Regions from separate parts of the Peribacillus sp. FSL H8-0477 genome, predicted to be linked through region 1. Evidence: riboswitches for the same ligand, from Rfam matches in the RefSeq annotation. Region 1 holds a riboswitch; each other region holds the start of a gene.
The links. Region 1 has a riboswitch for thiamine pyrophosphate ahead of thiT (energy-coupled thiamine transporter ThiT). Riboswitches for the same ligand answer to the same signal wherever they lie in the genome.
Positions count from the first base shown of each region.

Region 2: linked by a shared signal. The riboswitch ahead of tenA (thiaminase II) and the one ahead of thiT (energy-coupled thiamine transporter ThiT) in region 1 are both predicted to bind thiamine pyrophosphate.
Region 3: linked by a shared signal. The riboswitch ahead of thiM (hydroxyethylthiazole kinase) and the one ahead of thiT (energy-coupled thiamine transporter ThiT) in region 1 are both predicted to bind thiamine pyrophosphate.

Region 1 is NZ_JBBODE010000002.1:743,856-754,951, reverse strand. It holds gene MHI18_RS15445 (SDR family NAD(P)-dependent oxidoreductase) at 1-214, opposite strand, end outside; gene MHI18_RS15440 (GNAT family N-acetyltransferase) at 251-787, opposite strand; gene MHI18_RS15435 (glutathione peroxidase) at 906-1,445, opposite strand; gene MHI18_RS15430 (MFS transporter) at 1,551-2,825, opposite strand; gene MHI18_RS15425 (hypothetical protein) at 3,170-3,490, shown strand; partial or broken gene MHI18_RS15420 (alpha/beta hydrolase family protein) at 3,695-3,907, opposite strand; gene MHI18_RS15415 (transglycosylase domain-containing protein) at 4,193-6,220, opposite strand; gene MHI18_RS15410 (hypothetical protein) at 6,382-6,543, opposite strand; gene MHI18_RS15405 (universal stress protein) at 6,759-7,304, shown strand; gene MHI18_RS15400 (helix-turn-helix transcriptional regulator) at 7,324-7,797, opposite strand; gene thiT (energy-coupled thiamine transporter ThiT) at 7,863-8,441, opposite strand; TPP riboswitch at 8,544-8,645, opposite strand; gene MHI18_RS15390 (cation diffusion facilitator family transporter) at 8,862-9,731, shown strand; gene MHI18_RS15385 (histidine kinase N-terminal domain-containing protein) at 9,859-10,983, shown strand.
Region 2 is NZ_JBBODE010000002.1:1,773,655-1,784,750, reverse strand. It holds gene ltrA (group II intron reverse transcriptase/maturase) at 1-1,220, opposite strand, end outside; gene MHI18_RS20445 (GNAT family N-acetyltransferase) at 1,753-2,175, opposite strand; gene MHI18_RS20440 (class I SAM-dependent methyltransferase) at 2,456-3,112, opposite strand; TPP riboswitch at 3,278-3,382, shown strand; TPP riboswitch at 3,443-3,532, shown strand; gene tenA (thiaminase II) at 3,640-4,332, shown strand; gene thiW (energy coupling factor transporter S component ThiW) at 4,329-4,862, shown strand; gene MHI18_RS20425 (fructose-1,6-bisphosphatase) at 5,334-7,262, opposite strand; gene MHI18_RS20420 (YxcD family protein) at 7,520-7,810, opposite strand; gene MHI18_RS20415 (hypothetical protein) at 7,798-8,241, opposite strand; gene MHI18_RS20410 (LysR family transcriptional regulator) at 8,521-9,408, opposite strand; gene MHI18_RS20405 (SDR family NAD(P)-dependent oxidoreductase) at 9,554-10,291, shown strand; gene MHI18_RS20400 (MFS transporter) at 10,380-11,096, shown strand, end outside.
Region 3 is NZ_JBBODE010000002.1:1,116,161-1,127,256, forward strand. It holds gene MHI18_RS17160 (bifunctional glycosyltransferase family 2 protein/class I SAM-dependent methyltransferase) at 1-1,339, opposite strand, end outside; TPP riboswitch at 1,606-1,716, shown strand; gene thiM (hydroxyethylthiazole kinase) at 1,840-2,664, shown strand; gene thiE (thiamine phosphate synthase) at 2,651-3,292, shown strand; gene thiD (bifunctional hydroxymethylpyrimidine kinase/phosphomethylpyrimidine kinase) at 3,308-4,087, shown strand; gene MHI18_RS17180 (hypothetical protein) at 4,585-5,100, opposite strand; gene MHI18_RS17185 (GntR family transcriptional regulator) at 5,204-5,851, opposite strand; gene brnQ (branched-chain amino acid transport system II carrier protein) at 6,210-7,538, shown strand; gene MHI18_RS17195 (MGMT family protein) at 7,659-7,949, shown strand; gene MHI18_RS17200 (permease) at 7,995-9,062, opposite strand; gene selD (selenide, water dikinase SelD) at 9,341-10,390, shown strand; gene mnmH (tRNA 2-selenouridine(34) synthase MnmH) at 10,421-11,096, shown strand, end outside.

The DNA of each region.
Region 1 (11,096 bases):
GCTGTTGAATGTCACTTTCCTGTCTCACATCTGTTTTAATAAATATGGCCTGCCATCCTTTTTCTTGTAAACTAGCTGCTGCTTCGACTCCCGCTGCCTCATCTAAATCAGCCAGTACAACCGATGCCCCTTTTTCTGCAAAACCAACAGCCACCCCTCGGCCAATACCATTAGAAGCCCCCGTTACAATAACCGTTTTATTAGAGTAATCCATATTCGTACTCCTTTCTGTAGGTATCTCTGCTCTTACTTATTCTCTTGAACGCTTTAATAGAGAAAACATAGTCACATCATAGAAGTGTCCATTTTGAAGCATATATTCCTTTAAGATTCCCTCCTCTGCAAATCCGATACTCTTCAACAGCTGTCTTGATGCCTTATTTTCCAAATATACAATGGCACCAATACGATTTAACTCCATCTGACTAAACCCATATGACAATACACGTTGAATGGCTTCCGTTGCATATCCCTTCCGCCAATAACTAGGGTGAAGATCATAACCAATTTCAGCCCGTTTATTCTTCGGAGCCCAATTATTAAATCCAATTGTACCTATTAGTTCATTGTCTTCTTTTTTGACAATTCCCCATCGTATCCCCTGATTCTTTTGATAACTTTTAGTAAAGTTCGTGATAAGTTGTATTGCTTGGTTACTATTTTCCATCGGTTCCATTCCATAAAAACGGGTGACATCCGAATTAGAAAAGATTGAAAAAACGCTCTCTATATCCTCATTCCCTATTTCTCTTAGAATCAATCGGCTAGTCTCAAGCTTCGGAAACATTTACTTTCCCCCTATATTTTTATCTCTCTTATCTATTCGATTTAACTACTTCTATTCCTTTAAAATCGTAAAAAGGCAGCCCTCTCATCTGGAGGACTGCCCGTTAATATTAATGCCTTTATACTAATTTCTCAATATCAGCTTCCATGTCAAAGGGCTCATCCGCTGGTTCAAATCGTTTAACGATTTCCCCTTCCTTATTAATCAAGAATTTAGTGAAGTTCCATTTAATAGAATCGTCTCCCAAGAGTTCTGGGTGCTCTGACTCAATCATCGATTTCAACAGTCTGCTGCCTGAATTATTCTTAAAGCCTTCGAATGGAGCTGCTTTTATTAAGTATTGAAAAAGCGGGTGCGCCTGTTCTCCGCGAACATCAACCTTCCCGAATAACGGGAACGAAACACCATAATTAATCTGGCAGAATGTTTGTATACCCTCATTATTTTCAGTTTCTTGGCCGAATTGATTACATGGAAAACCTAAAATAATTAATCCCTTATCTTGATAGCGTTCATATAATTTTTGCAAATCTTCATATTGTGGGGTAAATCCGCACTTGCTTGCTGTATTAACAACAATTATTGCTTTACCTTTATATTGTTCAAGAGAAATTTCCTGTCCATTCATCTTTTGTGCAGAAAAATTAAAGATACTCATCCTATATCCTCCAAGAAATCTATGTGACTATCATCTAAGTGAAAAGTCCTATTTAATCATATACATATTTACTATAATTAGCCATCATAGAACTCTCTCATCCATTTATAAAGCAACGACTTCCTTCTTCTTTTGTGCATGTTCCTGATTGATAAATTTAGGCAAAATCATCATATAGAAGAAACCCACAAGTACAAGACAACTGCCTACAATCAAATACAACATTTCTATCGTTACAAAGCTAGGATATAGAACAGCAATAAGGAATAGTGTCAATGATTGCGAGAGCATCATCACCGGATTAATACATCCCTGAACCCTGCCCATCATCTTCGGATCCACAATACTTGGAAGCCACCCACCTAACGAGACGTTAACCAATGGAAGAGATAAGGCTACAATCCCTAACCCGCACATATATAGAACAGTTGAATTAACCAGGGCTCCAAAGATAGTCGCTGTCCCAGAAATCAACAAACCAATAATAAGCATATGATGTAGTTTTAATTTTTTTGCCAGTACGGAAGCAATGATACTTCCTATTAAAACACCCAGTCCGAAAATAATCCCTAAAAGAACGGCATACTTTTCATAATCTAACGGTTCCAGCTTATATTTTAAAATAAACACCTGCATGACTGAAAAACCACCGTTTACTATTCCAAAAAGGACAAACCCAGAGATTAATGTAAGCAGCAGTTTATTTCGAATTAAATAGAGAAACCCTGACGAGAAATCCTTTATAACTAAGGAAACATTTAAATCTTTAAGTGTATGTCTTCCATTTGGGAGCCGTATTTCTTCAGTAAATTGGGTCGATTTAATCAAAAAGCCGCTAATAATAAAACAAACCATATCAATAGCAATCGCCCCTTCAATACCAAACGTCCAATAACAGAACACACCCATGCCGCTTCCAAATAACATAAATAAACTGGAGACCATTTGATTTAACCCAGCAGCTGTGGTGTAGTCATCACTAGATAATATCCCTTGCACAAGAGCAGCCTCGGCCGGAAAGAAAAAATTACGAATAGCACTGCGGATAAATAGAAGCCCAAAAATCAACGGCATAATGTCAACCGATAATAACAAAAGAAAGATTAGTGAGAGTCCAGCACATATCCAATCACAGTAAAGGGCAATCTTCCTTCGGTCTAGTCTGTCGGCAAACACCCCCACCAAAAAGAAAACGGCCAGCGTCGGTAAAGAAAACATTAATTCCGTAACTGTTGCATACGCTGGCTGACTAGAAAAACGATCGAGCAAATAGAAGGTAAAAGCGGTGAGTCCAATTGTGCCTCCCATTTGTGATGTAAACGTAGCAAAAAACAACTTCGTGTAATTTGAATTACGAAAAATCCCAATAATATTGTTCATTACATTCCCTCATTCTGTTTTTTCTTTTAATACTACATGGGAATTTTCCGATAAAAAACCGCCTTCTGATCATTTTTTCTTCAGACTTTAGGCGGATGAAAGTTCCTACTTTGTACACTAAAAATACAGACCTGTCCCCCCGCTAACCTCATATAGCTGTTATTCATTAGTACCTGTCATCTTATACTCTTCAATAATATGTATTTCAAAATAATATTTACCTGTTCCAAATAATAGGTTTCAAATGAACCAGGGCGGGTAAATATCTAACATAAGCAAACATAACATCTACAACTCGATGAAATCATACAATTGGTATATTACTTAAAAAGGAGTATCGACTTATGAATCAAACAATTTCATCTCAACTAACCTTCGATAAGAAATTAAGTATGCAGCAAATTATGGATCTGTTTGAAATATCCAAAAATTATGAAGGCAGTATTTACTTCATCTGCAAGAACAGAGTAGTTGAACCTGAACGGTTATCAAAACTCGTTTCCTTTATGCTCACCCTTGAGGACTGTTCTGATTTAAAAATTATGATTGAAGGACCTGAAGTACAGGCCATTATGCAGAAGATCAATGAATGCTGTGCTGGATCTTATATTTCTGAAGACAAGATGGACTTTGTTGTACATTCTAATCATAAAATTAAACTCTAATGAGTACACTTACTATTACTCTAAGAAAGTGATGTGAAAAAACATGAGAACAATCTTAATGATCATTGGTGCTATTGTCGTAATCGGTATTATTGCTAACTTTATCTTTTAATTATTCGGGACTGCCTTAAGGCAGTCCTTTTTCGTGCTTAGTTCATTTTTGATATATCCATATAATTTCTCATGCGCACTCCATACACCCTGTTATCTATGTATATGTGTATTAAAAAACTCTAGGATTTTCTTGTAAACGTAAATTTCATTTTCCTTTTTCGTAAACCCATGTCCCTCATCTTCTAGAACGACATATTCCACTTCCCTCCCTTTTCCCTCCAAAGCAGCCACAATTTGATCTGATTCCTGTTGAACAACGCGTGGATCATTCGCGCCTTGGATCACTAACATGGGCTTTGTCATCAGGACTAACTGCAAAGTCACTAATAGCTAAATTTTATAAAAAATGTGTACTATCCGACTTTCAAACTGAATCATACTTACTCCTCTTTTCTTAAAATTTTTTACTCTGCGCGTTACTTATTTTTCTAAATATTCTCTCTCTTTATTATATAAGATAATTGATAAAAATGGTTGTATATTCCATAACAACACATCTCTTATTCATACGATTCCATCCATCTCTTTACAAAAAAATGACATCTCCTTGATTCGACAATGAATCAGAAGATGCCAACCTTATCCTTTTTAATTGCCGTCGTTATTAAATAGCTTATTACGCCATTTATTCCAGCCCTTTTTAAATTCTTCTTTCTTATCTTCCCAATAGTTTTTTTGGTTCTCTTCTTCAGCTTTTCTTTCTTGTTCTTCAATTAATGGACCTATATCAGCTGCTTCAAACGATTTTGATTCTTTGGATTGTAACGATTGAGCCATAATTTTTTGAAAAATTTTAGTAGCCCCTTCACTACTATAGGTCGTTAAGTAATGATCTTTATCTGTTTTATCATACCCAACCCAGACAGCTCCAACTAGTGATGGTGTATACCCTACAAACCACTGATCTTTTACTCCTGATATGCCTTCTATCGGAACCTGTGTGGATCCGGTTTTCCCAGCAATCTCATGACCTTCGACTGCGGCATTTACACCTGTTCCATACTTCACTACTCCTAAGAGCATAGAATTCATTTTTTCTACGACTTCTTTTGTGGCCACCTTTTTCGATTGTTCTTCCCAAACAGCCATTTCTTTTCCATTTGGGTCTTGAATTTTCACAATGGCATGAGACTCATTCCGTACACCATTATTGGCAAACACCGTATATGCTTCTGCCATATCCTGAGGAGATACTCCTTTACTCATCCCCCCTAATGCGATAGATAGGTTACGATCGTCCTTTTCTAAGGGCAGTCCAAAGTCCTTTAAGGAGTCAACTCCTTTTTGGATACCGATTTCATTAAGAAGCCACACAGTCGGGACATTTAATGATTCCATGACTGCTTCATACATAGGGACCGTTCCCTTATACTGCCCATTCAAATTTTCTGGGTTATATTGGCCAAAAGCCATTTTTTCATCGACCAAAGGATCTGTTAATTCATACCCCTCTTTTAGTGCAGGCACATAAACAGCCAGCGGCTTAATGGATGATCCCGGTGATGTAATCAACTGAGTAGCCCTGTTATAGCCAAGAAATTGGTGTGTTCCCCTGCCGCCGATTAATGCTTTTATTCCGCCGGTTTTCGGGTCGATTAAAATAGTTCCACTTTGGACAAGATCTGGACTTGTACCAGTTGGAAAATTAGAATCTTCCTTATAAATGGCCTCTGCAATACTTTGAACCTCTTGATCCAATGTGGTATAGATTTTATAGCCGCCAGTCAACAACTCATCCAAATCAATCTTATACATTTTAGAAGCCTCTGCTAAAACATGGTCGACATAATACGGATACTTACCTTTTAGCGGATCTACTTGATCAACCGAAGCGAGAGTAATTGTTTCTTTCTTCGCTTGATCCGCTTTCTCAGCACTAATTAAATTCAGTTCCTCCATTCGGCTAAGGACAAGATTACGTCGATTAATCGCTCCTTCATAATTCTTATAGGGATCTAGTTTACTTGGAAGATTAATAACGCCCGCAAGCATCGCTCCTTCGGAAATGGTTAATTGCTCAACATCTTTACCAAAGTATATTTGGGATGCTTTATTAATTCCCCAAGCTCCATGCCCGAAATAAACCTGATTAAAATACATTTCAAGGATTTCGTCTTTCTTATATTCATGTTCAACTTCTTTCGCGAGAAAGTATTCTTGTATTTTTCGTTTATAGGTCCTGTCAGATTCAAGTAATGAGATTTTTATGAACTGCTGCGTAAGAGTACTTCCTCCTTCAACAATTCCACCCGCCTTCAGGTTATTAACCATCGCACGTGTTATCCCTTTATAGTCAATACCATGATGTTCGTAAAAGCGGCGGTCTTCGATTGCAATCACAGCGTTTTTTACATGTTCTGGTATTTTTTCTATTGATATTCCCTCTGACTTATTCGCAGTCACAGTACTCGCCAATTGGTTATCTTGATCATAAATCTTAGTAGAGTGACCAATTTGATTCTTTAATTGACTAATATCAGTATCTGGTAATACAGAATATATAAAGCCAGCTGCCGCTAGTGTAATAATTGACAGTACTAAGATACCAACCTGAACAAAACCGATTAGTCTGGCTCTCTTCCGTTTTTTTGTTCTTAACCGTCGATCCCCTTCCATAACAATCCCTCCAACAATCAAAAAATCTTCATATGGTAAAAAGGTCTATCCCTCTTTTACTACCCTCTAAAATATCATTATGTCACTAGTTTAATGATTTCCCAATAAACATACACTAATCCTAAAAAAATAGCAGTCGAAGAAAATCGACTGCCGGACCTTTAATGATCATTAGAGTGTTTATGGGATAAGGACAATTCTTTATATAAGGTTTGCAGATACATATAGACAATTTGTTTTGTTTTATCATCGGTGCCTAATACTTCTAGATGGGTTAAGCAGCGTTTAATTGTAGGGTGCATTTTCGGAATATTACGTTGCATCTTACCACCTCTTTCTAGACAGCATATTATTATAATATACCAACCATCCCCATTTTTATAGATGACCATCGTCTTATTTGTTTCTTTATGTCAAAAAATACATAATTAAACTATGGATAAATTTTGTAAAAGAGGGTATAACATAATAAACTGTTATCCCTTCATCTAGAATCGTGAACCAATCATACTTAAAACATTTGAGGAGATGAAGAAAGATGGAAGTAGAATTTAACCATATCATCGCAGCTTACGATGGCACACCCAGCGGAAAAAGAGCAATCGAGTACGGCATAAAGCTGCATAAAACCTATTTAGGCTCTCATCTCACTATTGTGCATGTTTTTAATGAAAAGGTTGAACAACGAACAGTAGGAAAGTCCATGTCTGAAATTAATGAAGGATTTTATATTGACCCTTCTCAAAATCAACCTGTGCTTGCAATGGAACCTGGTTTTTCACAGGCGGATGATACACATACAGTCGTAAAAAACAGTGTGACCATAGCTGAAAGCACTGTAAGAAGATTACTAAGCGAACACCAAATACAAGGCCGATTCGAAGTACTAGAAGGGAATACAGGAGACAGCATCTGTAGTTATGCTCAAAGAACAGATGCCAGTCTTATTATTGTTGGAGAAAGTGAGAAAAGCGGATTGAAGAAGTTTTTCTTAGGCAGCACCAGTAGTGCTGTAATTAAAGATTCTCCATGTCCTGTTCTAATTGCGAAAATGAATAGACCCCTTGACATACCTGACAAATAAACAAACAAGGCCGATTCTCCTAAAGAGAACGGCCTTGTTTATCGGTGGAAATTAATTCTTGAAAGCGATTTACAGCTTCCTGTTCATCTAAACTACTGTATATTCTGTAATACTTATCATCGAGAATACGATAATGTAGACTGATATTATTTTTTTGTAAGATGTAACCTGACATGACAGACACCTCTGTCCACCATACCTTGCCGCCCAATGTTTTTTCTTTACGTTGTGTAACGCCAGAGCGGACCGTGGTATCAATCGTCTCTAACGGGTCACCGCCTAATGCCGTTTGAAGAAGAGTATGTTCACGAAACAAAGCACATATAGCAATGACAACCGTCCAGCTTGCAGACACTCGTTGTTTTTCAATCTGTACAAGTGTTTTTTTAGATAATCCAAGCATTTCGGCCATCTTTTCTTGCGAATAACCAAGATCTAAACGAATGGGTTTGATTATACCTGAAATAAGAGCAATAATTTCTTCTCGATTCATACGTCACCTTTTAGCATTTTAGTGCCATCTTACACTCATTTAATAAAAAAAGACAGGAAACCGTTTTAATACGCTTTTTTCAGAAGTACGTTTGAAGCCGAAGAATACAACATAGCTACTACTACTCCAGAAAGAAGAAAACTTGCCAGCATATATGTGCCGTTGTAGACAAGGGAGAATGTAAGTACTGGTGTACCAGCAGGGGTGGAAGATCCAAAAAAGAAGATCCCAGAAATAACATGACATATATACCTCAAGAAGCTGCCTGTAAACATTCCTGCTATTCCGTAGAACAACCCCATTTTTTTGTTGCCATTCTTATAATAACTACTTACGCGAGTCATAAAAACACCTGAAATCCCCACTACAGTAAAGGCTAAAAAATAATCAATAAACCCCTGAATAGGATGCGCAATCCAAGCTGTTCCACTGACAACTTGTAAAAGGCCGAGTAAAAATCCTGTGGAAAGCCCGCCTTTTATTCCCCAGCGATAAGCCATGAGAAAAATCGGAACCATTGCAATGGACACTGATCCTCCCTGTGGCCAAATTCTTGAAAAAATAAATCCTGATACTAAATCAAGTAATAATGCCAGTGAAGAAAAAACAGCTACCTCTACTAAAAATAATGTCTTATGGTTCATTTTTCTTCCCCCTTCATCTTTGTGGGAAGCGTTCATGAGTATCTGCCATTGTTTTTTGCACGCAAAAAAGCAATGACAGAGGGTTATGGATCACCTGCATTGCTTTATCCAAAACCACATCCCTACGTTAGCATTAACTAACAGGTTCATAGGGTAAGAACTCATTCGCTCACTCTCAGCCATACGGCTCCCCTTGTGGATATATTCAATTATCCTTACACAAAATATACTATTAATTTCAATTACATACAAGTTATTAAATTCTAGACTTTTCGACAGATTTCCTTATGGCAACAAATTTATACCAAGGAAATACAGCTGAAAACCACCAATTTAAATGACTTTAGACGACTCTTTTTCTATAGACACACATACATTTACTTTGGTATCTTTAACAGGCAATTGCGGGAGGTAAAATATATGTACCAAGATAAATACTCTATTACCGCTGAAAAAGGAGCATATGTAAGTATAGCTGCCTATTTGTTCCTTTCTGTATTAAAGCTGAGCATCGGCTATTTCGGTCATTCTCAGGGTTTATGGGCAGATGGCTTGAATAATACAACTGATATACTTGCCTCATTAGCTGTCCTAATCGGGTTAAAGATTTCAAAACGCCCGCCTGACGAGGACCACGCTTATGGACATAGGCGTGCAGAAACCATCGCATCTTTAGTATCAGCATTTATAATGGCTTCCGTCGGGGTTCAAGTAATCGTTACCGGTATACAAACCTTTTTTTCAGGTCACCATGAAACACCCAGTATATTGACTTCATATACTGCTTTGTTTTCGGCCATTTTCATGTACGGAATATACCGTTATAATTTAAATATAAGTAAGAAGATTAACAGTGCTTCTATTAACGCTGTTGCTCAGGATAATAAATCTGATGCATTAGTAAGTCTAGGTGCATTGGTTGGAATCCTCGGCACACAAATTGGAATTAACTGGCTTGATTCCGTCGCTGCCTTACTCGTTGGAATCATTATTTGTAAAACCGCCTGGAGTATTTTTCGGGATTCATCCTATTCGCTGACTGATGGGTTTGATGAACAACTTCTTCAAACAATCGGAGAAACCATTAGTAAAACACCTGGGGTAAAAGAAATGAGCGAAATTAAAGCACGCATGCACGGAAATCAAATTCTCGTCGAATCTACGATTCATGTTGATTCAACCTTAAGTATCCTCGAAGGTCATCACATCACCGAGAAAGTTGAAGAAAATTTGAGCAAACAGCATAATATTAAGCAAGCAATTATTCACGTCGAACCATTTACTAAGTAACTAGCTGGCTTGCTTTGAAACCTATCAGAATTGGAAAATCATTAGTAAGAAATATCTAAAAAAGGACTTTTATCTCCATTTATCGAATTTAATTAAACGAATCATTTTTAAAGTTATGGAGGGTATGATGAATTACTTTGAAGACGCTATTGAAGTCCTTATTTCCGAAAAGTCCTCCATCGCAGCTGAATGGTCTAAAACCATTACTTATAAAGTAAAGGACCCATTTAAAGATGGTAATCACACAAATGGAATGCAGCTTTTCGACCTAATAATCCAAGCTTTAACTGAAAAAAAACCAGAAATAATCGATTCCAAAATTAAAAATTACGCACACATTGTAGCTTCTGATAGACTGCAGGCAGAAGTCAATATTGCAGAATTTATAAAAAGTGTTTCATTAGGAAGAACTATTCTATTTAATCGATTACTGCCATTAAATCCAACAGCTGCTGAAAGTCATGAATTCCTGTTGATCATTAATGATTGTTTTGACCAATTCATTTACCATACTGTTGAGCATTACTCAGAACTCAAATCAAAAATGAATGAAAACCACTATTACTTTATTAGTTCTACCCATAAAGATAGATTAACCCTGCTTGGGCAGATGACATCATCTTTTGTCCATGAATTTCGAAATCCGCTTACATCTATAATGGGGTTTATTCAGCTATTACAAGATGAAAAGCCAAAAATAAAATATTTAGATATAATCGCCAAGGAGTTAACTCAGCTGAATTTACGAATAACTCAGTTTCTCAATATTTCTAAGAGGGATACATACGATTTAACAATTGAATTATTCTCCATTGAGCAATTAACCAAGGAGGTTATTGAATTCTTGTATCCGAGTATTCTAGGAGCAAATACATCCATTACCTCCTCATTTACAGCTAACTTTTTCCTAAAAGGTTCGAGGGAAGAGTTTCGTCAAGTATTGTTAAATATTATTTTAAATGCTTTAGATATCTTGTCATCTGTTTCCAATCCAACCATTACGATCAATACCGAGAAAAGTAAATCAAATATGCTTAAACTAACTATTTCAAATAATGGTCCGAAAATTGACGACAGTATCTTTCCTCACCTATTTGAGCCCTTCTTTACAACGAAAAAAAGGGGCACTGGACTAGGTTTATTTGTCTGTAAGGAAATCATCGAAAAACATGGGGGTACGCTAACCTGTGATTCTTCCGACCAACTCACCACATTTATTATTGAGGTACCTTACGTATCGAATCCGGTATAGAGGACAATTTTTTAATTTCAGAGTTTACATAATAGATCTAAATGGGTATTTATATATTTCTAATCATCTTTAAGAATATGGGGAGACTAAGCCTGCTCGAAAATTTTGACTGA
Region 2 (11,096 bases), 1.0 Mb from region 1:
TGCTTTAGTCTTTTGTTTGAAATTGCTCTTTGAACAACTTTCGATAATCCGATATACCGGAAACCTTTCCGACAGAACGTTAGTCCTTTCGCTTCTTCTTCGGGTATCCCTAGTTGAATTAACGATTTGATTTGTTTCCTTGTGATTTTCCATTGCTTCCAGATGATGACTCTAATTCTGGAGCGAAGCTTCATATCAATTCGCTTTATAGCTTCTTTCATACTTGAGATTCTGAAGTAGTTTACCCACCCGAATATGACTTGTTTAAGTTTCAATATTCGATAGTCTAGCGAAATACTCCAGTTCCGCTTTGTTAATTGTCGAAGCTTCCTTTGGAATTTCTGTATGGAGGTTGAATGAGGTTTCACTCGGTATATCTCGTTTTTAGAGTCGTAATAATACCCAAATCCTAAGAATTTTAGTTCTTTTGGACGTGAAATTCTACTCTTCTCTGCGTTGACTATAAGACCTAATTTCTCTTCTATAAATCTCACGATTGAACTCATTACTCGAGTCGCTGCTTTTTCACTTTTCACAAAGATGAGGGCATCATCTGCGTACCTCACGAACCTTAGTCCTCTTTTATCTAGTTCCTTATCGAGTTCGTTTAACATAATGTTACTCAATAATGGGCTGAGGTTTCCTCCTTGCGGAGTACCGACAGGTGTGTCTTCATATTTTCCATTTATCATGACTCCACTGATTAAGTATTTCCTGATTAACGAGATGACATCTCCGTCTTTTATTGTGTTGGATATAAATCGCATCAGTTTATCGTGATGAACGGTATCGAAGAATCTTTCAAGGTCAATGTCAACTACCCAATCGTGTCCATCATTTAGAAATTCCAAGCTTTTAATAATTGCCATCTCACAACTTCTTTTCGGTCTAAAGCCGTAACTGTATTCACTAAATTGCTTTTCAAATATCGGACTGAGAACTTGATGAATGGCTTGTTGAACTACCCTATCCACTACTGTTGGTATTCCCAACTTGCGCATCTTGCCATTTTCTTTTGGGATTTCCACTCTTAAGGCAGCTTGTGGTTGGTATTTTCTTGTTCTGATGCGCTGACGTAGCTCATCTTTGTTCTCTTTCAGATATTGCTTCAGTTCATCGACCGTTATTCCATCGACCCCACTAGCACCTTTATTTTTATAGACACGCAAGTAGGCTTCATTCATATTTTGATTACTTAGAATCTGTTCTAAAAGTTCCACACTCGTTTCTCCTTTCCTCTCACGTAATAAGTGATAGCTCCATTTTGGTTATCCTTTGAGATACGCTCATACTTTCCCCATTAACACATTCGGAGTAGGTCACTTATGCATTCGTGGCGTTGAAACACTATAAATTGTTCAGCCCTTCATGAATGACTTCATTACTATGGCTTCTGCTGACTTCTTGCGGCTAACCTTTTTCGACTGTACTAGTTGTACACCCGCAAGATCTCCCAGGGTAAGACAACTATCTTTCCTCTTTCACTCGTCTGATTTACTCTACAAAGTTACGCACATCTTTTGGACTTTGACTTGCTTAGGAGCCTTATCCCTTTGTAGAGCCTTAGTATCAGATTTCTGTTCGTCGAGCCAAGATTTTATTCCACGCTTCCTCCAGCCCTTACCTCACGGTAAGTACCTTGCGCTTCCTTAGTGGTTGGTCGATGTTTACCCCCACAGTGGACTTTCACCACCTAGATAGTTGCCATGCCTGGCACACTAAGAAAAAGGCTGCCGCAGCAACCCTTAAAATCTAGCTGTTTTTTGAAATTACTGTAAACATCCCCGTCATATTAGGAGAATAATCTTTAAAGTCAAATTTCTCATAAAAAGACTCATTCCCTTGGGAGGCAAATAATCCGATAAACGCTTTATCGGGTGCATTAGTATGTAAATACTCAACCAACTTATTCATTATTTCTTTTCCAATACCATTTTTTTGATAGGTTGGATGGACCACTATATCTTGTATATAGAAATAGATAGCCCCATCTCCAACAATTCTCCCCATGCCCACTATTTGATCATCCTCTTTGACCGTGACACAGTAAATCGAATTTTTTAGTGATGTTTCCACCACTTCAAAATTTATAAAGTCACTCCAACCGACAGACTCACACAAATATTTGAATTCTTCCACTGTCGGATTAATATTTTTAATTTCGTATGTATTCAAAATGACGCCTCCATTACTTCAATTTCATGATAGTATATTCGACATTTTTTTATTTAATCCTCTTAATCTGCTAACATATATCTTATCTTTTTAAGGTGTAAATTCCATCCTATCATTTTAAAGTTCCTAACTAGTGTTTATAACAACCATCTAGAATTTGTGAAGAACGTGAAGAAGGCCGCCAATTGGCGACCTTCTCATCATGTATCTTTTATATCTTTTGCTTTTGTAATACGTTCTACTCCTTCAATATTTGCTAAAACCTAACGCCTCATCTAACTTACCAAGATAGAGTCCCTGTTATTTGAGTAGATGGATATTCTATTGGTTTCTTTTCGATTACTAAAACACTATCATAATAACTCATTGAAAAAACGGATGTGGTGAACTGATTTATTGACAAATGAGGATCCCTCGAATGCCAAGCATTTAGATTATCAATCATTTTTTTTGAGTATTCAATAAAGTTATCAGGGTTACCAAGTCCACCTCCGTATTCCTCCCAATAGCACGTGTGCAAATCCTCTATAAAATAAACCCCGTGGGAAGAAAGTTCAGGAAACATCTCCTGGAACGTAGTCTTTAACTGAGTCATGTGATGACCGCCGTCGTCGATAATTATGTCGAATTTCGGTAAAGTAGGTTTGATTGTTTTCCAAAACTCCCTATCCCCTTGATCACCGATGATTATATTAATTTGTTCCTCCTCAAATGATTTACAGACAGGGTCAATATCTAGTCCAAATATCGTAGCTTTGTCCCCAAAATAGTCTTTCCACATTTGAAGTGACCCGCCATGAGAAACTCCAATTTCTAAAATATTAATTTCTTTGCCGATAAACTTCTCAAAATGACGTTCATATATATCAAAATAATGCATCCACTTATGAATTAACCGTCCGTTATTGGATTCAAAATAGTCTTGTAATTTACCCACTATTCCCTTCCTTTCATACAGTTTTTCTTATGCTATGTGCAAAATATTTAAATGAGCTTATCTACAAAAAAGAACAGCTTCGATTAATCCAGTCACCTGTACATATTAAATGTGTAAAGGTTGCATTTTCCATTTTATCTGATATGATGACACTAATCACATACGAAGTACCACTAGGGGAGTCTTCTTCAGACTGAGATGGAATAGTATTCTGGACCCTTTGAACCTGATCCGGATGATACCGGCGGAGGAAAGTGGATGATATGGTCATTTTTACTGTATCCATCTACCCGTTCCGTTTTCAGAACGGTTTTTTTGTTTAACTAAATAATAAACTGCTAGGGGAGCCGATGGGCTGAGAATTAAACCCTTTGTACCTGATCTGGGAATACCAGCGGAGGAAAGCAGGTTGTAAAAGGGATTCGTCCATTCCAAAAACAGCCGCTTTCTAATTGAAAGCGGCTGTTTTTTCATTGAGAAGTACTCTCCTTCCAAAGTATGTGAATAAATGAAAAGGAGGAACTATCATGACGAGTACCACATTGAAATCTTTCAGTGATAAACTTCACGAACGTTCGAAAGAAATTTGGACGAAGAACCACACACATCCCTTTGTTCAAGCAATAGGTGATGGGACGCTTTTAGAAAATAAATTTGCTTATTACCTTAAACAGGACTATATCTATCTTATTGAGTACTCTAAACTTTTTGCTTTAGGGGCCATCAAGGCTAATAATCTTGAAACCATGACCAAATTTGCTGGTATATTTCATAAAACTCTTCAAGTAGAAATGGATTTACATCGGAACTACTGCAAAGAGTTTGGAGTCAGCTCGAAGGAATTAGAACATACTGAGCCTACACCAACTACCCTTGCCTATACCGGTTACATGCTAAATGCCGCACATCATGGAACATTAGCTGATATCATTGCCTGTTTGCTTCCATGTGCTTGGGACTATTATGAGATTGGTTTGTTATTAAAGAAACAAAATGGTGCAGCCTTGGAGACAAATCGTTATGCCAGCTGGATTCAATCCTATTCATCCGTCGAATTCGCTGAAGTGCACAAATGGTTGTCTAAACTGTTAGATGAATTGACGGAAGGGCTGCCTGAAAGAGACCTAAACAGATTAGAGAAGCACTTTATAGCGACCTCACGATATGAATATTTATTTTGGGACATGGTTTACAATGAGCATGATTGGCCTATGGAATGATAGAAAAAGGGAACTTATTGAGGAAAATGACGCTGACTTGCATGTTCACGGCCATCACTACCCTAACTAGTTCGTTCTTTTTCATTCCCGTTGGATTTGCAAAGATTTTTCCTATTCAGCATGTAACCAATGTCATGACTGCCGTTATATTAGGACCTTTTTTTGCTGTTATACAAGCCTTTTTGGTATCCCTTATCAGAAATATGGCAGGTACTGGTTCTATTTTTGCGTTTCCTGGAAGCATGATTGGTGCATTATTTGCAGCACTCCTATACAAGAAAATGAAAAAGATTCAGTACGCATGCTTCGGAGAAGTAGTTGGGACTGGCATTCTTGGATCCATAACTTGTTATCCGATAGCGCTTGTAATATTGGGAGAAAAAGCTGCACTTTTTGGTTTTTTACCAGCTTTTTTCCTTAGTTCTTTAATGGGTTCCCTTTTTGCTTTTCTTATATTAAAAATACTTTTGAAGAATCATTATTTCAATGAAGTTCTTCATAAAAACACCACAAAGGATCAACGAATCTAACTGGCAGCAAGTACGGACATTTGCATTGGTTTAGATGTTATTTCCTCATGAATCAGCACTGTCCCCTAAAAGGTCGACGTTTTGGCAAAAACAAAGAAGGGGTTACCCCTAAAAGTCATATTCCTGACTTTTGGGACAGCCCCTTCTTTGGCTTTTTTTAAAAGATCAGCACAGATTTGCTTGAGCAGAAATTATTCGGCGGTAAGTAGGAATGATTCATCCTAATGGCCCTTTCGCGCAAAAACGCCTTCAAAAAGTGTATCTTTCTCTTTTTCTATCTAGATAACCAGGCTTTCTCATGAACCCTTTATTTGAAGCAGCCCTATTGGCATCGGATCCGCTAAATCCTCGTTCATTCGGCCTGAACTCAGCATGATTCGGCCCAAACTTCAAATCATTCGGCCCTTTCTGGAGTTTATTCGGCCCTAACTCTCAATCATTCGGCCCGACACCCTTTTAGATTTCCTTACGTCAATCCATATAGCGGTATTCTCTTAAACTATTTAAAATAGAAATTTCCTGTATTATTTTCTCTCCAATATTGGTTTCTCTAACCTTTTTTCTTTTTAATTCTTTATCTACAACTCTTTTTATGGATAAAACATCTGTCCAGTTCAATAAAACATCTTCTTTTGAATTAAAGTGCTTATGGGCTACTAGCTGCATACCGAAGGAATTATACAATAATGTATATCCTGCTATGCCTGTGGTTGACTGATAGGCCTTTGAGAAACCTCCATCAATCACCATCATTTTTCCGTTTGCCTTAATGGGATTTTCTCCCTCTATTTCTTTCACTGGTGTATGGCCATTTATAATATGACCTGTATCAGGATCCAAATCAAATTCAGCTAAAATTTTGCGGCAAATTTCTTCCTTTTCACGTAAATGATAGTATGGATTCTTTCTCTCTTTATGAGTTACTTTGTCTTTAATAAAGTATCTCTCAAAAGTTGTCATTTCTCTTTTACCAAAAAGGGATGAATATTCTCCTGACCATAAATACCAGACCATATCTGTCGCTAAATCATCTGTCTCTTCAGGATGGGCAAAAGAATGTCGTAAATAACGTTCGAAAACATCAAGTAATTCTCGGCCTGAATACGTGTTGCTGTCAATGGACATTTTCTCCATATTACCTTCTTCGTCTAAAGGAATACAACCATGTATTAAAAGGTTTCCATTATATTTTAGATAGAGGCTCCCTTTTTTCATAAGGAAGTTCATATGTCTGGCCAGCTTTTCAGAATGTTGTACAGAGAACAATAATCTTTCCATAACTTGCTTTTCTTCCTCAATCAGCTGTTCAGGCTGCTCTGGATTCACGGTAGCAAAGCAAGTATTTTCAAGTTTGTAAGTGCTCCCATAAATCGTTATTTCTTTCTTATCATAATCAATTTTTTCAAGCAACAGTCTTTCTGACATATTAAAATATGGACGCCTCTTTATAATAGGCATTTCGAGTTTAAACTGGATGATTGCGATTGCTTGATGAATTTTTGTTATCTGTAATTTTTCATGTTTCGATCGTTTCTGTTCTGAGTCTACCTTAGTTCGAAAAGCTGGATTGTCTTCATAGTACTTCTCGGCAAGCGTTAACAAAGGTCTCAGGTTGATACCATATACATCTTCGATAATATCCAGATTGTCATATCTTGCACAGATACGAATAATATTAGCTAGACAGACCATTGAACCAGAATAAGCACCCAGCCAAAGCACATCATGGTTTCCCCACTGAATATCAACCGAATGATAATTAATGAGTGTATCCATAATCTTATCAGGTTCAGGTCCACGATCATAAATATCGCCAACTACATGTAGATGATCGACAACTAATCTTTGAGTGGTATACGCGAGCCCCGTTAAGAGTTTATCAGCTTGACCTAAGGAGATAATTTGCTCAACAATTTCTTTATAATATTTTTCCTTATTTACTTGATTCGTTTTGTATAGCAGTTCTTCAATAATAAAAACAAATTGACCCGGCAGCGCTTTACGCAATTTTGACCGTGTATATTTTGAAGAAGCATGAGAAATAAGCCTGATCATTCGCTCAATGGTAACGGTATACCATTGGTTTAATTCTTGTTTCTTATCAAATTGATTCTTAATTAACTTTATTTTTTCTTCAGGATAATAAACTAACGTCGCAAATTCATTGATTTCTTTTTCTAATAGGACATCTTGAAACAAGTCTTTAATTTTTTCTTTTACATTTCCAGAGCCATTTCTCAACACATGTTGAAACGCCTGAAACTCCCCATGTAAATCACTAACAAAATGTTCAGTACCCTTTGGTAGGTTAAGGATTGATTCCAGATTAATAATTTCTGTTGCTACTTTTTCTTCACAATCATATTTTTGGACAAGTAAGTCTAGGTATTTTGAATTCAACTATATGTATCTCCTTTACAATATATATTTAATCTAATAGACTAGGTCAAATTAATAAAAAGACTAAGCATCAAATGCAAACGAGAACTCCCTATTTTTGAGAGTATAGTAACCTTACTTACATTCTATTTTATACCATATAGGGAAACGATAGAAATAATATTTTTTTTAATATAAACCGTGACTCCTAATTCCCAAAGAAAGGTATGGTAAAGAGTGAAGTACAAAAAAAAGAGGCATAGCCTCTTTTTATCCTTTTATTGAACGTATGCAATAATCCCTTCGTCATCATCCAATTTAAGTTCAAGCTTGGCAGCAAATGGATCCCTGTTCAGCTCATGTTCAATATAAAAACGCAATGCTTCAATTATATTAGCAGTAATTAATATTTGAGATCTTCCATTAACGTGTGCTTCCGCTGAGAACCCGTAGTCATCATCATACATTAATTCCATTTCCACTTGTTCTGGGCTTACTCGTCTTTTATCTGCTATATACACACAGAGTGAGTTAATGATTTCTTGTTCTGATATCTTTATCTTCTCCACGTTCCGTCTCCCTCGTTTCTCGGGCGGTTATTACGCGTGAAAATCTTTTTAAGTAACCCGATAATAAGCACAATCACAAGTACATTCAATAATAATCCAAGAACGGATCCCATAGCGCCCATATTAGCCAGCATACTCCCGAATAATAATCCGGCGATACCGCCCAGCATCATGCTTTTCATAAATGAGCCCTTGTTAAACGAATTTGTTTTTGTCGTTTTAGCATTGCTGTTTGTTGATGATTTTTGTTTATTGACCGTTGATTTATTTTGGTTGAAATTCGAACGATTGTTATTGGAATTAAAAGATTTTTTCCCTGAACGATATGATTTTGCACTCACTTCATGTGTAGGCTCTACAAAGGTATGCTCCGCAATAGGTGCAAACACAAAGGTAACCAACATAAAAGCAGTTAACAATTTCTTTAACAAAATAATTCCTCCTGTGATATTCTAGTATAGTTTTTTGTTAAACTAAGTTTCCCATATTTATATTTACGAATCAAGGATAAAGAAGTTTCAAAAAGTTACATTTTTTCTATGACATTTTTAATATCCTAAAAAACTTTAATTTGAATCATATAAATGAGTACAAATAATTTGAGTTTGGTCTTAGTAGTTAAACGTTTTTACTTCAGAAAACATTTTAGTAACTAACAATAGCCAACGGTTAATATACGACAACAAAGACCTTCTCTATATCCCCCTATATTATATATTTCCCTTTATCTTCTCAAAATAATTATGACAGTGTTCAATAAATGCCTTTGAAATCTGTGTAGGATAAAAATAGCGATGCTTTAGTAACCCAATTGTTCGTGTGAATTGGCCATTAATAATTTTGATATGTTTGATTTTATCCTCATATAAATTAACAGATGTCTCCGGTGTAAAAGCAGCACCACGTCCATTCTTTACAAGTTGTAATATAATTGTTGCTTCTTCTACTTCTACTTGATAAACAGGGGAATAACCAACAGATGAACAAAATTCATCAGTAAATTGTCGAAAACTATATTGATTGGTTAAACCGATAAATGGTAACTCTCTCAAATTCTTCATATCAATTACTTCTAGATTCGCTTCTGGATACGATTTAGGTACTGTTAAAAATATTTCTTCCTCAAATAAAGGTACCCATTCGACATTTGGATGATCAATTTTCTCTGTAGTAATACACACATCATATTTGCCATATTCAATGAACTGAATTAAGTTTTCTTTCGATAAGGGCACTTGTGTATATTTAATTTGGGGATAGTCGTTAAAGAACAAATCAATAATATTAGTAAACGTATAAGGCAGCGTTGTGACGATGGAAAGTTTTCCACTTCCTTCACCACGCCTCTCTTCTAAACCACGTTCTAAGTCATGTATTTCCGCAAAGATCCGCTCTGCGCGCTTATATAAAAACTCCCCATTTTCATTCAAAGAAATGCGTTTCCCTCTTCTAAAAAACAAGTCCATTTCAAGTTCTGCTTCAAAATTGGTTAATGCTTTACTAAGTGCTGGTTGTGAAATAAAAAGCTCTTTTGCGGCAAGTGACATGTTTTCCAATTTCGCTATTGTATAAAAATAGCGAAGCTTAAGTAAATTCATTTCATCCTCCCTTTATAACTAAAAGTTATAAACACATTACAAATAGGTATTTTTAATTATATACAAATCTTTATATTATGTGAATAGGCACTGAGAATTTGAACAAATTGTGAACGAAAATAACAACATATGGGAGATGTCAAACATGAGATTAAAAAACAAAGTTGCCATTATTACCGGTGCAGCATCTGGTATGGGTCAAGGTGAAGCAATCCGCTTCGCTAAAGAAGGCGCAAAAGTTGTTGTAGCTGACTTAAATTTAGAAGGTGCACAATCTGTAGCTGCAGAAATTAATGCATTTGGCGGACAAGCAATTGCTGTTTCAGTAAATGTCATGAAAACTGAAGATATTTTGAATTGTGTAAAAGAAACAGAAGAAGCGTTTGGTCCAGTTGATATATTGGTAAACAATGCTGGTGTCTTCGACAAATATCAAAAGTCACTAGATACTACATTAGATCAATGGAACTTCCTAGTGAATATCAATTTAACAAGTGTATTTGAATTTTCAAATACTGTATTACCAAGCATGATTGAACGCAGAACAGGTGCAATTGTAAACATCGCTTCTGTTGCAGGTCTTGTTGCAGGTAAAGGCGGCGCCGCTTACACTGCAACAAAACACGGTGTAATTGGCTACACTAAACATTTATCTTCGGAATACGCTCAATATGGCATTAAAATAAACGCAATTTGTCCAGGTACTATCGAAACCCCTCTAGTTAAGGATGTTCTGGCTGGTATCTCAAAAGAGCCAGTCCCAGCTCGCCGCTTTGGACAAGTAGAAGAAGTAGCTGATTTAGCAGTGTTCCTCGCATCTGAAGAAGCTAAATTCATGAGTGGTACCGCAGTAACGATAGACGGTGGATTTACCATTCAATAATGGTGAAACCCTAAGGGGTGTTTTGTAGCATAAATTTTATGGAGGAGAAGCGACTAGCTATCTTCTCCATTCTTACGAGGTGGGAAAGATGAAAAAGCAAGGTAAAATCCACTACGCTTGGTGGATCATGGTTGCAAGTGCTGCCATATATGCCGCAAGTGTTGGTATTATCGTTAGCTGCGCAGGTTTACTATATCGTGCAGTAGCTGAAGATTTGAATGTTGGTGTTTCTGAAATTAGTTTATATACATCACTCATGTATTTGACAGTTACAATTTTACTCCCCTTCGCTGGGAAAGTATTAAATAAATTCGATATCCGGTATATTTTAACCATTGCAGGTATTATTAACGCACTTGCATTCGGTTTAATGGGTACGTACAACTCGGTTATCCCATTCTACATTTCTGGAATTGCTCTAGGGATCGGTAGTACATTTTTAATTTACGGTTCCATTCCATTAATCATGAACAACTGGTTCAAAGTAAAAGCTGGTACCTCTCTAGGTATTGCGATGGCGTTCATGGGGATTGGCGGCGCAATCTTCGCACAAATCACAGGTGGGTTAATTGAATCAATCGGCTGGCGATCCACATATATGGTCTTAGGTATTGCGGTTGCAATCTTAATTTTGCCATTCTCTATTTTCGTTATCCGTTCTAAACCTGAAGAATTAAACATGACAGCTTACGGGGAAGATGAAGTGGCCGCAAATGCACCTGCTTCATCAAAACTGCTTGAAACAGGTGTTTTAAAAAGTGCTGCGTTGAAATCTCCAGCATTTTACTTAGTTCTAGTATTTACA
Region 3 (11,096 bases), 370 kb from region 1:
AGATAAAAGCATCTGTGGTGAATGAATCTGTATCTAGGCCAAAGGCTTTTCCTATAGGACCTATGCTTGCCGCAAGGAGACGGTCAGCCTCAGAATAGCCTATTGTCGTGCCGGATAATGATGTTATGATTAAATTTTCAGGAAACAATGTGCGCATTGTTTTTCGCGTGAAAAAACGTAAATGCGTTCGATCTAATAAACCTGCATCTCGATATGAGAAATCTGCTTGCAGTAATTCTTTTATAATCTCGATATTTGCAATATTTGGTAAAGAAATAACTAATTTACCACCAACATTTAATAAGTTGGATAATTCTTTTACGATCTTCCAAGGATCACGAAGATGTTCCAAAACATCTGCACATACAATGCAATCAAATTTCCCTAACTTGGATAAGTCAAATTGCTCGACATCAGCGGAATAGACGGTATCTAGATTATGTTTGGCAAACTCTGCAACGGTTGAATCTATTTCAATTCCTATAACTTCACAATTATATTTTTCTTTTAAATTAATAGCCATTGCCCCCATTCCACAGCCTAGCTCTAGGAGCCTTTTTGTATGTGTAGGGACTAAATTAAGTACTTCTGGCCGTGGAAACATATAATAGTTTGCTTTAAAACCCCATTTTTCATAAAGTTTGGTTTGGTTTGTGTACATTAACTGATTAAAATTAATCGGACTATTTTTGAAGGTAACACTTCCATAATGATGGACAAAAGAATCTTTCGCTATATAGAGTTCATAACCTTCCCGAAGTGCGCGCAGGCATAAATCATCATCTTCGAAATTACCTATGCCAAAAGATTCATCAAATAATCCTATTGCGTCTAAAACTTCCTTTTTACATGCTAAAGCGAATCCTACTAATCTTAAGACCTTGTTCTTCTCACCTGACTTTTCTTTAACATAATCAGCAGCAAAATTCTCTAGTCCTTCTAATGTTTCTTGATTATAAGTTACTGAAATCTGTTGGTTACCGGAAACATTATTGGAAACTGGGCCCACAATCCCAATTTTTTCACTCGAATATAAGGTATTTATCAAGGAATCCAACCATCCAGGTGTTACAACCGTATCGTTATTCAGAAAGAGGATGGTTTCGCCTGTTGCTTTTTCAACACCTTGGTTATTACCTTTAGCAAATCCTTCATTTTCTTTATTTTCGATAACTGTTATATCATTTTGCTCAGATAAATAAGCTACTGTTTTATCCTCTGATCCGTTATCAACGACAATAATTTCATAGTCTAAATGAGTGTGATTTCTGATACTTTCGATACACTTTTTTGTGTAATCAATTTGATTGTGAGTCAATAGTATAATTGAAGTTTTCATTATATCCTCCTAGTTACTTGTAGATAAAATCATTTTATTTATATGAATTGTAGACGATTTGGTGCCAATTAAATGGACTTTGAAGACTGCTCCATTCACAACAAAATTACTTCGAAAAATATGAAGAGTTTCAAGAAATTCAATATTAAGTTATTAGGAATGGTATCATCGAACAAAGAATAGGAGGGAAAGTTTAATGCCGCTTTCTTTCATTTAGGTGTTTCATATTTGAGGAAGAGTATGGTAAACTGATTTAGAAGAAATTAATTGAATAACAGGGGGGCTTGCACATGCAGGCTGAGAGTAAGCGAATAGTAGCTTTGACCCTAAAACCTGATTTGGATAATGCCAACGTAGGGAATCAACTTTACATGAATGATAATGTTAAAGCGATATACCCTTTTGTGGTATATCGCTTTTTTGGTTTTTTTTGAGGGCTTTGGATGTCTCTAATCATAATTGCTACGGCACTGGTATCAATCTAAATGGAGGTAGAAACTATGGAAGAAAAAATCCTAGAGAACGTAGGACGACATACACCAATTGTTCATACTATTACTAATTACGTGACAGCTAACGATTGCGCTAATATCATCTTAGCTTGTGGCGGTTCACCAATTATGGCTGATGATTATAATGAAGTGAAAGAAATAACAAGTATTTGCAACAGTTTGGTGATTAATATTGGAACATTAAATGAAAGGACTATTCTTTCGATGATTAAATCGGGTAAAAAAGCCAATGAGCTGGGAATCCCGGTTATTTTAGACCCGGTAGGAGCAGGTGCTTCTGCTTTTCGTTCTAACACTGTTCGGAAGCTGCTTGAGGAAATTCACTTTTCGGTGATTAGGGGAAATATATCTGAAGTAAAAACTGTTTATGAAGGAAGTGGTTCGACAATGGGCGTCGATGCAGCACATATGGATGCTATAAACGAATCAAATCTAGATGAAAACATTAGGTTGGCACAACATTTAAGCGAAAAAACTGGAGCGGTCATTGCAATTACGGGTGCTGTTGATCTTGTTGCAGCCGAAAATAAGGCATATGTCATAAGAAATGGCCACAAGATGATGTCTCAAATAACAGGGACGGGCTGTATGTTGACAGCTGTGATTGGAACCTTTTGCGGGAGTAATCCAGATCAATTACTAGAAAGCACAAAAACGGCTGTATGTGCGATGGGCATTAGTGGTGAGCTTGCCTATCAAAAGACGAAGCATACAAATGGCGGTACCTCTTCCTTCAGAACCTACTTAATTGATTATATGAGTAAAATCAACACTACATTATTGAAAGAGGGTAGTAAAATTGAAAGCAGATAAACAATCCATGCTGTTGTATGCAGTCACTGACCGAATGTGGGTGGGGGAAAAGTCATTGAGTGAACAAGTAGAGGAAGCAATAAAGGGCGGAGCAACCTTTATTCAACTACGTGAAAAGACCTTAGGGTATGACGAATTTCTCCAGGAAGCTAAGCAAATAAAGGAAGTAACGGATCGTTATCAAGTTCCATTTGTGATTAATGATTACGTGAGGGTAGCCGTTGATTGCGGTGCAGATGGTGTTCATATTGGACAAGATGATCTTGGAATAGAGGAAACACGGAAATTGGTTGGCCCTGATAAAATAGTAGGCGTATCGGTTCAGACCGTTGAGCAGGCAATTGCGGCTGAGAAAAGTGGCGCGGATTATCTTGGAGCAGGTTCTATGTTCAGTACTTCAACAAAAATGGATGCAGATATGGTATCTTTCGAAACATTAAGAGAAATATGTGAAGCCGTTACAATCCCAGTTGTTGCCATAGGAGGCATTAATCAACGTAATATCCTAAAACTAAACGGCAGCGGAGTGGACGGGGCAGCTATTGTATCAGCAATATTTGCGGCACAAGATATAAAAGAAGCGAGCCGGGAATTACATGTTCTTTCAACAAAAATGATTAAAAAGTAGAAATGAGGGGTTTGTTTGAAAAAGGTACTTAGTATTGCGGGTTCAGATTGCAGCGGCGGAGCAGGTATTCAAGCAGACATCAAAACCATTACGGCACATAAAATGTATGCGATGAGTGTAATCACAGCATTGACAGCTCAAAATACGATGGGAGTAAAGGGGGTCTTGGAAACACAACCAGAATTTATAGGATTACAGTTAGATTGTATTATGACTGATATTTTCCCAGATAGCGTGAAAATTGGAATGGTATCCTCACCGGCTATTATCAACGTAATCGCTGAAAAACTGAAGGAGCATAAACCAAATCATATTGTTCTAGATCCGGTGATGATTTCTACAAGCGGCAGTCGGTTATTGAATGAAGAGGCGATGGACAGTCTCCTAACTAACCTGATGCCGCTTGCTACACTTATTACCCCGAATATTCCTGAAGCAGAAGCAATTTCGGGGATGAAAATTAATTCAAAGGAAGATATGCAAAACGCTGCTGTTAAAATTGCACAAAGCTATTCAGGAAATATTTTAATAAAAGGAGGGCATCTTCCTGCGTCAGCAGATGACTTACTGTATCTTGATGGAGAATTTATTTGGTTTTCAGGTGAAAGAATTGATAATCCTAATACGCATGGTACAGGCTGTACGCTGTCTTCTAGTATAGCGTGTAATTTAGCAGCTGGAGCAGATATGAAGACAAGTATCCAACTGTCAAAAAACTATCTTACTGGTGCACTTAAAAACGACCTTAATCTAGGCAAGGGCAGCGGACCTCTTAATCATATGTATCAACTATAAGTAAATACTGATTAAATGATAGAAAGGGTAGCAGACACATGGCTACCCTTTTTAAGTGCTTTAGCTACTGCCATGTTACTTTGTCCTACACTTTTAGGAATCAAGGCATCAATATAGATATAGTATAGGTAGATTCCTTTTGATTTAGTTCTTCGAATAATTCACCGAATGGATTTCTATTAAAAGCCCCATCGAAAGGATTTACTTTTACAGAGAACAACTTTGATTTGTTGGTAAAACCATAATTATAATAGCTGCTTTTAAACCAGAGAAAAAAACAATCCCTCATTCACAGGGAATGAGGGATTCATAGAAGGAAAGAAAAAAACTAGAGTGGTCATCGACCGTCCATTGCAGTAGTTGGTTATTGGTTACAGGTAAATGTATAATGGGTCATTGGATAATTGGTTGAGTCCTTTGCCATTTCATTTTATATTGTACCAAAGTACACAAGGATTCCTTCTATGCCTTGAAGGGGAGTCTCACCCCTTCAAGGGTTAAAAATATTTCTCGCTGTCAAATTCTAATTCGATCGTATAGTTGATGGCATTGATTAAATTTGATAGCTTGTTAGCTCGACGCTCAAGCTCAATGGCTTTGACACGATATGTTTCAGGCTCAAAGGTAGCTGTACGTACGATTGAAACGGTCTCGCTGAAGGAATGAACATACTCTTCCTTTGGAGCAGCTCCATACTCTTTGCATTTCCGTGCCTGAGCGCGAAGCTGAGTTGCAAGCTCAATGGCTTCAACAATGGGAATAGAGTTCGTATCAAACAAGATCTTGTTTTCAATATTGGCTTGATACATCAACTTATCAAGTAAGCGGAAGTCTTTTCGAACTTCTTCAATATCTTGTTCGACATTTTGCAGTGTTCGTGCTTGTTTGGGCAATTTACTGCCTTTTTCAACTTCAATAAAGGCTGCCCGGTCCATTTCATCTTCTAATTCATGGATTCTTTTTGAGAGTACACTTTTTAGCTTCACAGCTTCTGCTAGAGAAAGTTTCGCCATAAGTAGTCTCCTTTCTATGTAACTATTGTTCTAGAATATACCATTTACTAGGGTGTATGTACAACAAAGATGCTTCTCTGTAATCAGGGATAGCATCTTTTTTTTAATCAGTAGTAATCATCGGATACAACCAATTTTCACGTGCAATATTTGCGGCCAATTCTTTGTTGTTATCGTCAAAAGCTCGGAGAATGGCTTCGTGTTCATTGATTGATTCGTGCCTTAGAATAATAGATTTATGAAAATAGAGCCGGCGTACATGCGATTGTAAAGTGGAGACAGTATTTAAGATATATGGGTTATCTGTCGTTTCTATTATAATTTGATGGAATTGTTCATCGAGTTTCAAAGCAAGATGAAAATTATGATTGTTCACTGCTTCGGCAAACTGGGTATTGATCAACCGTAAGGTACGTATTGTTTTCTGATTAATGACTTCGGCAGCAATTTCTGTCGCTAAAGCTTGTAAGGCCGCTAAGGGTGGAAGTATTTTTAGAATATCTTCCTTATTGACAGGGGTTACCTGGGTACCAACGCCTGGGAACATTTCAACAAACCCTTGAACATTGAGTAATTGTAATGCTTCACGAATAGGCGTGCGACTTACGCCCAACGCATGTGCAAGATCAGCATCATTTAACTTTTCCTGTGGCTGCAGGGTACCATCGATAATCCATTCAAGAATTTGAGTATAAGCACGATTTTTAGCGGATACACGAGCTGGTGTAGAGAAGTTAACGGGTATAGGCATAATGTCTCCCCTCTATTTAGATAAATAAGATAAATTTTACTATATTTTAATTATAGCATACTATTTTTTTAGTAAAACGCAATATATTACTCTAATATATTTTGTAGATGATCGAAGAATAATGAGTTTCTGAACGATGAATTTTCATTTTTATCATGTAATATATTGCATGTATATAATTTGTATGTTATATTTCGATAATATTACCTGAATATTTCGTTAGAGAAAAAGAAAGTATGAATATGTTTTGCTAGAAATGTATCGATAAAATAGTCTAATTTTTGTGAAAAACAGAGACTATATAGTAGTGCAGCTTGAATCTTGACACAACTTAATATGTTTTTTGGAGGAATGTATGTTGACTAGAAAAGAATCGTTTTCGTTTACGATAGCAATTGGATTTATGTTGTTCGCTTTATTCTTTGGTGCAGGGAACTTAATCTTCCCAGCAATGCTTGGACAATCGGCAGGTACTAATGTTTGGAGTGCGAATGCTGGCTTTGTGGTGACAGGGGTAGGTCTACCTTTGTTAGGTGTACTTGCACTAGGTTTTTCAGGTAAAGGTGATTTGCATGCAATGGCTAGTAAAGTTCATCCGTTATTCGGTATTATTTTTACTACTATTCTATATTTAGCTATTGGACCTTTATTTGCTATTCCAAGAACCGGAAGCGTATCTTATGAAATTGGTGTTAAACCATTCTTAGGTGATGATGTTGGCTTTATGCCATTACTTATTTTCACACTGATATTCTTTGCTATAACCTGTTTCTTCTCTCTAAATGCTTCGAAAATTGTTGATATTGTTGGTAAAGTTTTAACCCCGCTGTTATTGATATTTATCGGAATTCTAATTGTTACAGCCATTGTTAATCCACTTGGCGACTTTAAAGCACCGACTGAAACGTATATGGACAATGCATTCTTTAAGGGCTTCCAAGAAGGGTACCTGACAATGGATACCCTAGCCTCTTTTGTTTTTGGAATCATTGTTATAAATGCAATCAGAGAAAAAGGAATCACAGCTAAGAAGCAAGTTATGTTCACATGTATGAAAGCAGGGTTAATTGCTGCAGGACTGCTTGCTGTTATCTACACAGCACTTACCTATATCGGAGCATCAAGTGTTGGAAAGCTTGGGTTATTAGATAATGGAGGTACTGTTTTATCTGGTGTATCTACTCATTACTTTGGGCCTAATGGAAGATTATTATTAGGATTAATTGTAGTCGCTGCATGCTTAACGACAAGTATTGGTTTAATTACGGCTTGTTCATCGTATTTTCATAAAATTTTCCCTAGTATTTCGTACAAAAAAATTGCGATTATTTTGTCCGTATTCAGTGCGCTTTTTGCAAACGTAGGGTTAATGAAACTGATTGCGATTTCCGTTCCTGTTTTGACAGCTATCTATCCGATTGCGATTTGCTTGATTTTCTTAACATTCTTGGATTCAGTATTTAATGGCCGTTCAGAAGTGTACATCGGCTGTATCGGAATGACCTTTATTGTTAGTTTGTTTGATGGATTAAATGCTGCAGGATTTACCATCAAAGTTATTGATGATTTGTTTACTACCATCCTTCCTCTGTACTCAGTAGGACTGGGCTGGATTCTTCCAGCAATTGTGGGAGGAATATTAGGGTACTTGGTCACATTGGTGACATCTAATAAAGAATATGTATAAGTAAAAATCAAAACAGGCTGTCGAGAACCATTCGGCAGCCTGTTTTAATTTGCCCTTCTTTTTTCTATGAATTACTATAAGGACAACTAAATGGGGGTGATTTTGTTGGAAAGTTTCACCATGGGGGTAATTCGTATTATTCAAGAAATTCCAGAAAGTAAAGTGATGACATATGGTCAAATAGCTAGATGTGCAGGCAACCCTAGAGCAGCGAGACAAGTGGTTAGGATTCTGCACTCAATGAGTGAAAAATATAATCTTCCGTGGCACAGAGTGATTAACGCCAAAGGGGAGTTAGGGATAGGAAATCCAGATTTATTGGCTGTACAAGTATTTGCATTAGAGCGTGAAGGAATTACGATTACAGGGGGAAACCAGGTTAATCTTAAGCGGTATCAATATATTCCATGAGACAAAAAGAACCTGAAAGTTAATTCAGGTCCTTTCTGTCTAAGTTTATAATATCCACATGCCAATGAGACCGCAGATTATACCAAGAACGACAACAGACGTCACTACAAAGGCTAGTACACGTTTTGGGAATGATTTACCGACAATGATTAACGAAGGAAGACTGATCGCAGGCAGTGTGAGTAATAACGCTGCTGCAGGACCGCCTCCAAGTCCGAAAAGCATCATGGATTGGATAATTGGAATTTCTGCCGCAGTAGGAATGACGAACAACATTCCGGTAATAGCAAAAAGGATAATGGCGATGATACCAGTTGCAGCTGCACCGCTCATCTCTGGGAATAACCAAACGCGTGCTGCTCCTAGAAGTAATACAGATAATAGATAAGCTGGAACAACATATAAAACCATCATACTAAGGCTTTTCATCCACCTAGCAATAAATGATCCCTCTGGCTGTTTCTCTTGGCTTGCAATTACAGCATCGAGATCTACAGGTTGAACGTCTTTTGCAAATCGGTTTGCTAAAAAGCTGACACCAAACACGAGAATTAAGCCGAATACAACGCGCAATACGGTGAATTTCCATGACAATACGAAGGTCATGAAAATTAATGTCGCAGGATTAAGGACAGGATTACCAAGCCAAAATGCCAAGGCTGCTCCTACGGAAGCGTTACTTTTACGAAGACCTACTGCTAAAGGAGCTGCACAGCATGTGCACATCATTCCTGGTAAAGAAGCCAATCCGGCAATGGCAGTACTGCCAAAAGATGTTTTCCCAAGGACTTTTAACAGCCATTGTGCAGGTAAAAGTACCTGAATCAAGGAACCAAGAAGAATGCCAAGTACCGCTGCTTTCCAAACAGATTGGAAGTACGTAACACCATAGCTCCAAGCGCTATCCCAAGAAAAAGGGGTATTTGATGTATCGCCAAGTATTGAATCTCCAATCGAATGAGTATTAATGGCTAAAATCGATTTATTATAATACGGCCACCATTTAACGTAGATTAATCCAACTACGGCAATTAATACGAAACTAAAAATAAACCAACCAGTTTTCTTACTTCCAGCCGGCTGTTGTGGAACGGAACTATTTGCTTGCACGATGGAACCTCCAGTGAAAAATATATAATTAGATTGCGATAAAAGTATATCACATTAAATATTGGTTTGAAGATTCTTTGCTTAGTAAATTTGGAAAATGTATGTGTAATGTAAATGATAAGCCTATTCGACTAATAAATTCCTTTGAAACATTCGTTGATATTTCTGATTGTTTCGAATATAAAAATGTTAATAATTTAAGGCCGGAATGAAGGTTTATTTTTATTTGTGATCTATAATAGTAGTATATACAGACCTAGAAAAAGAAAGGTTGTTGTCAAATGACACACACAAATAAAGTTAAATTAACCTCATTATCTTCTAAAGGCGGTTGTGGATGTAAAATTGGTCCTGCTGATTTAGCAGAAGTTATGCGTTCACTGCCCAAGCAAGCGGCGAATCCTAATCTTTTAGTTGGACTTGATACGAGTGATGATGCCGGTGTATATCAGTTGACTGATGAATTGGCATTAGTTCAGACGTTGGATTTCTTTACACCGATTGTAGATGATCCGTATGATTTTGGACAAGTAGCAGCAGCAAATGCTTTAAGTGATATTTATGCGATGGGCGGGAAGCCGCTGACGGCTCTAAATATTGTGGCTTTTCCCATTTCAGTTTTGGATAAAGAAGTCCTAGCAGATATTCTCCGTGGAGCAGGCGATAAATTGAAAGAAGCGGGCGCAACACTTGTGGGCGGCCATTCAATTGATGACAAAGAACCAAAATTCGGCTTAGCAGTAACCGGTTTAGTTCATCCTGATAAGGTTAGAGCTAATTCAGGGGCTGTACCTGGTGATCGTTTGATTTTGACTAAACCGATTGGTGTTGGGATTTCAACAACTGCCATTAAAAACAACCTCTTAAGTGAAGAGGAAATTACTCGGGTAACCAAAGTAATGACTACGTTAAATAAAACAGCCGCAGAAATAATGGAACCATTTGATGTACATGCATGTACAGATGTCACTGGTTTTGGATTATTAGGACATGCTTCTGAAATGGCCAAGGGAAGTAACGCCGGCATTCAGATTTATCAAAAACAAGTACCGCTTTTAAATCGTGTTAGAGAGCTGGCTGAAAAAGGGGCAATCCCTGGTGGAACAAAAAATAATTTTGCTCATTTAGAAGGTTCGGTTACTTTCTCAGAGTCAATGGATCAAATTGATCAATATATTCTGTGTGATGCTGTTACGTCGGGCGGGCTCTTAATTTCCGTTTCTGGAGATCAAGCTGAAGAATTGCTGGAATCTATGATTAAAGCTGGAGTTGAGGCAAGCATAATTGGCGAGGTGACAAGTAGTCAACCGGGACATATAATTGTTGAGTAATTTTTTAGATACAGAAAGGCGGAAGCATCATTGTTTCAAGATATAAACATAGATGAATTGTTGGCTTTAAGGGAAAAGAAAGAAATTGTATTAATTGATGTACGGTCTCCATCTGAATACAGAGAGGCAACCATCCCAGGCAGTCATAATATTCCGCTGTTTGATGACGCCGAACGTGCTGAGGTTGGGACAATTTATAAACAGATAAACAACCAGGCGGCGAAAAAAAGAGGTTTAGAAATTGTCTCAGCGAAGCTGCCAAACTTCATTGAAGAATTTCAGGGAATTGAGGGCCAAAAGGTTGTCTTTTGCTGGAGAGGCGGAATGCGAAGTAAAACGACTGCTACTCTTCTAAGTTTAATGGACGTACATGTCTGTCGTCTTCAAGGCGGAGTTAGGGCTTATCGGAAGTGGATTGTGGATCAGTTGGAGAAGATAGAAGTTAAAGCTGAACCAATTGTCTTGAACGGGTATACCGGAGCAGGCAAAACAGTCATCTTGCATAAGCTCGAGGAAATGGGTCATCCAGTTTTGGACTTAGAAGGGATCGCTAACCACCGAGGATCAATCTTTGGTCAGATTGGGCTTGAACCAAATAACCAAAAAAGTTTTGATTCACTGCTGGTGGAGAAACTGATTGAGCTGCAAAATGCACCATATATTTTGTTCGAAGCAGAGAGTAAACGAATAGGGAAAGCTACCATGC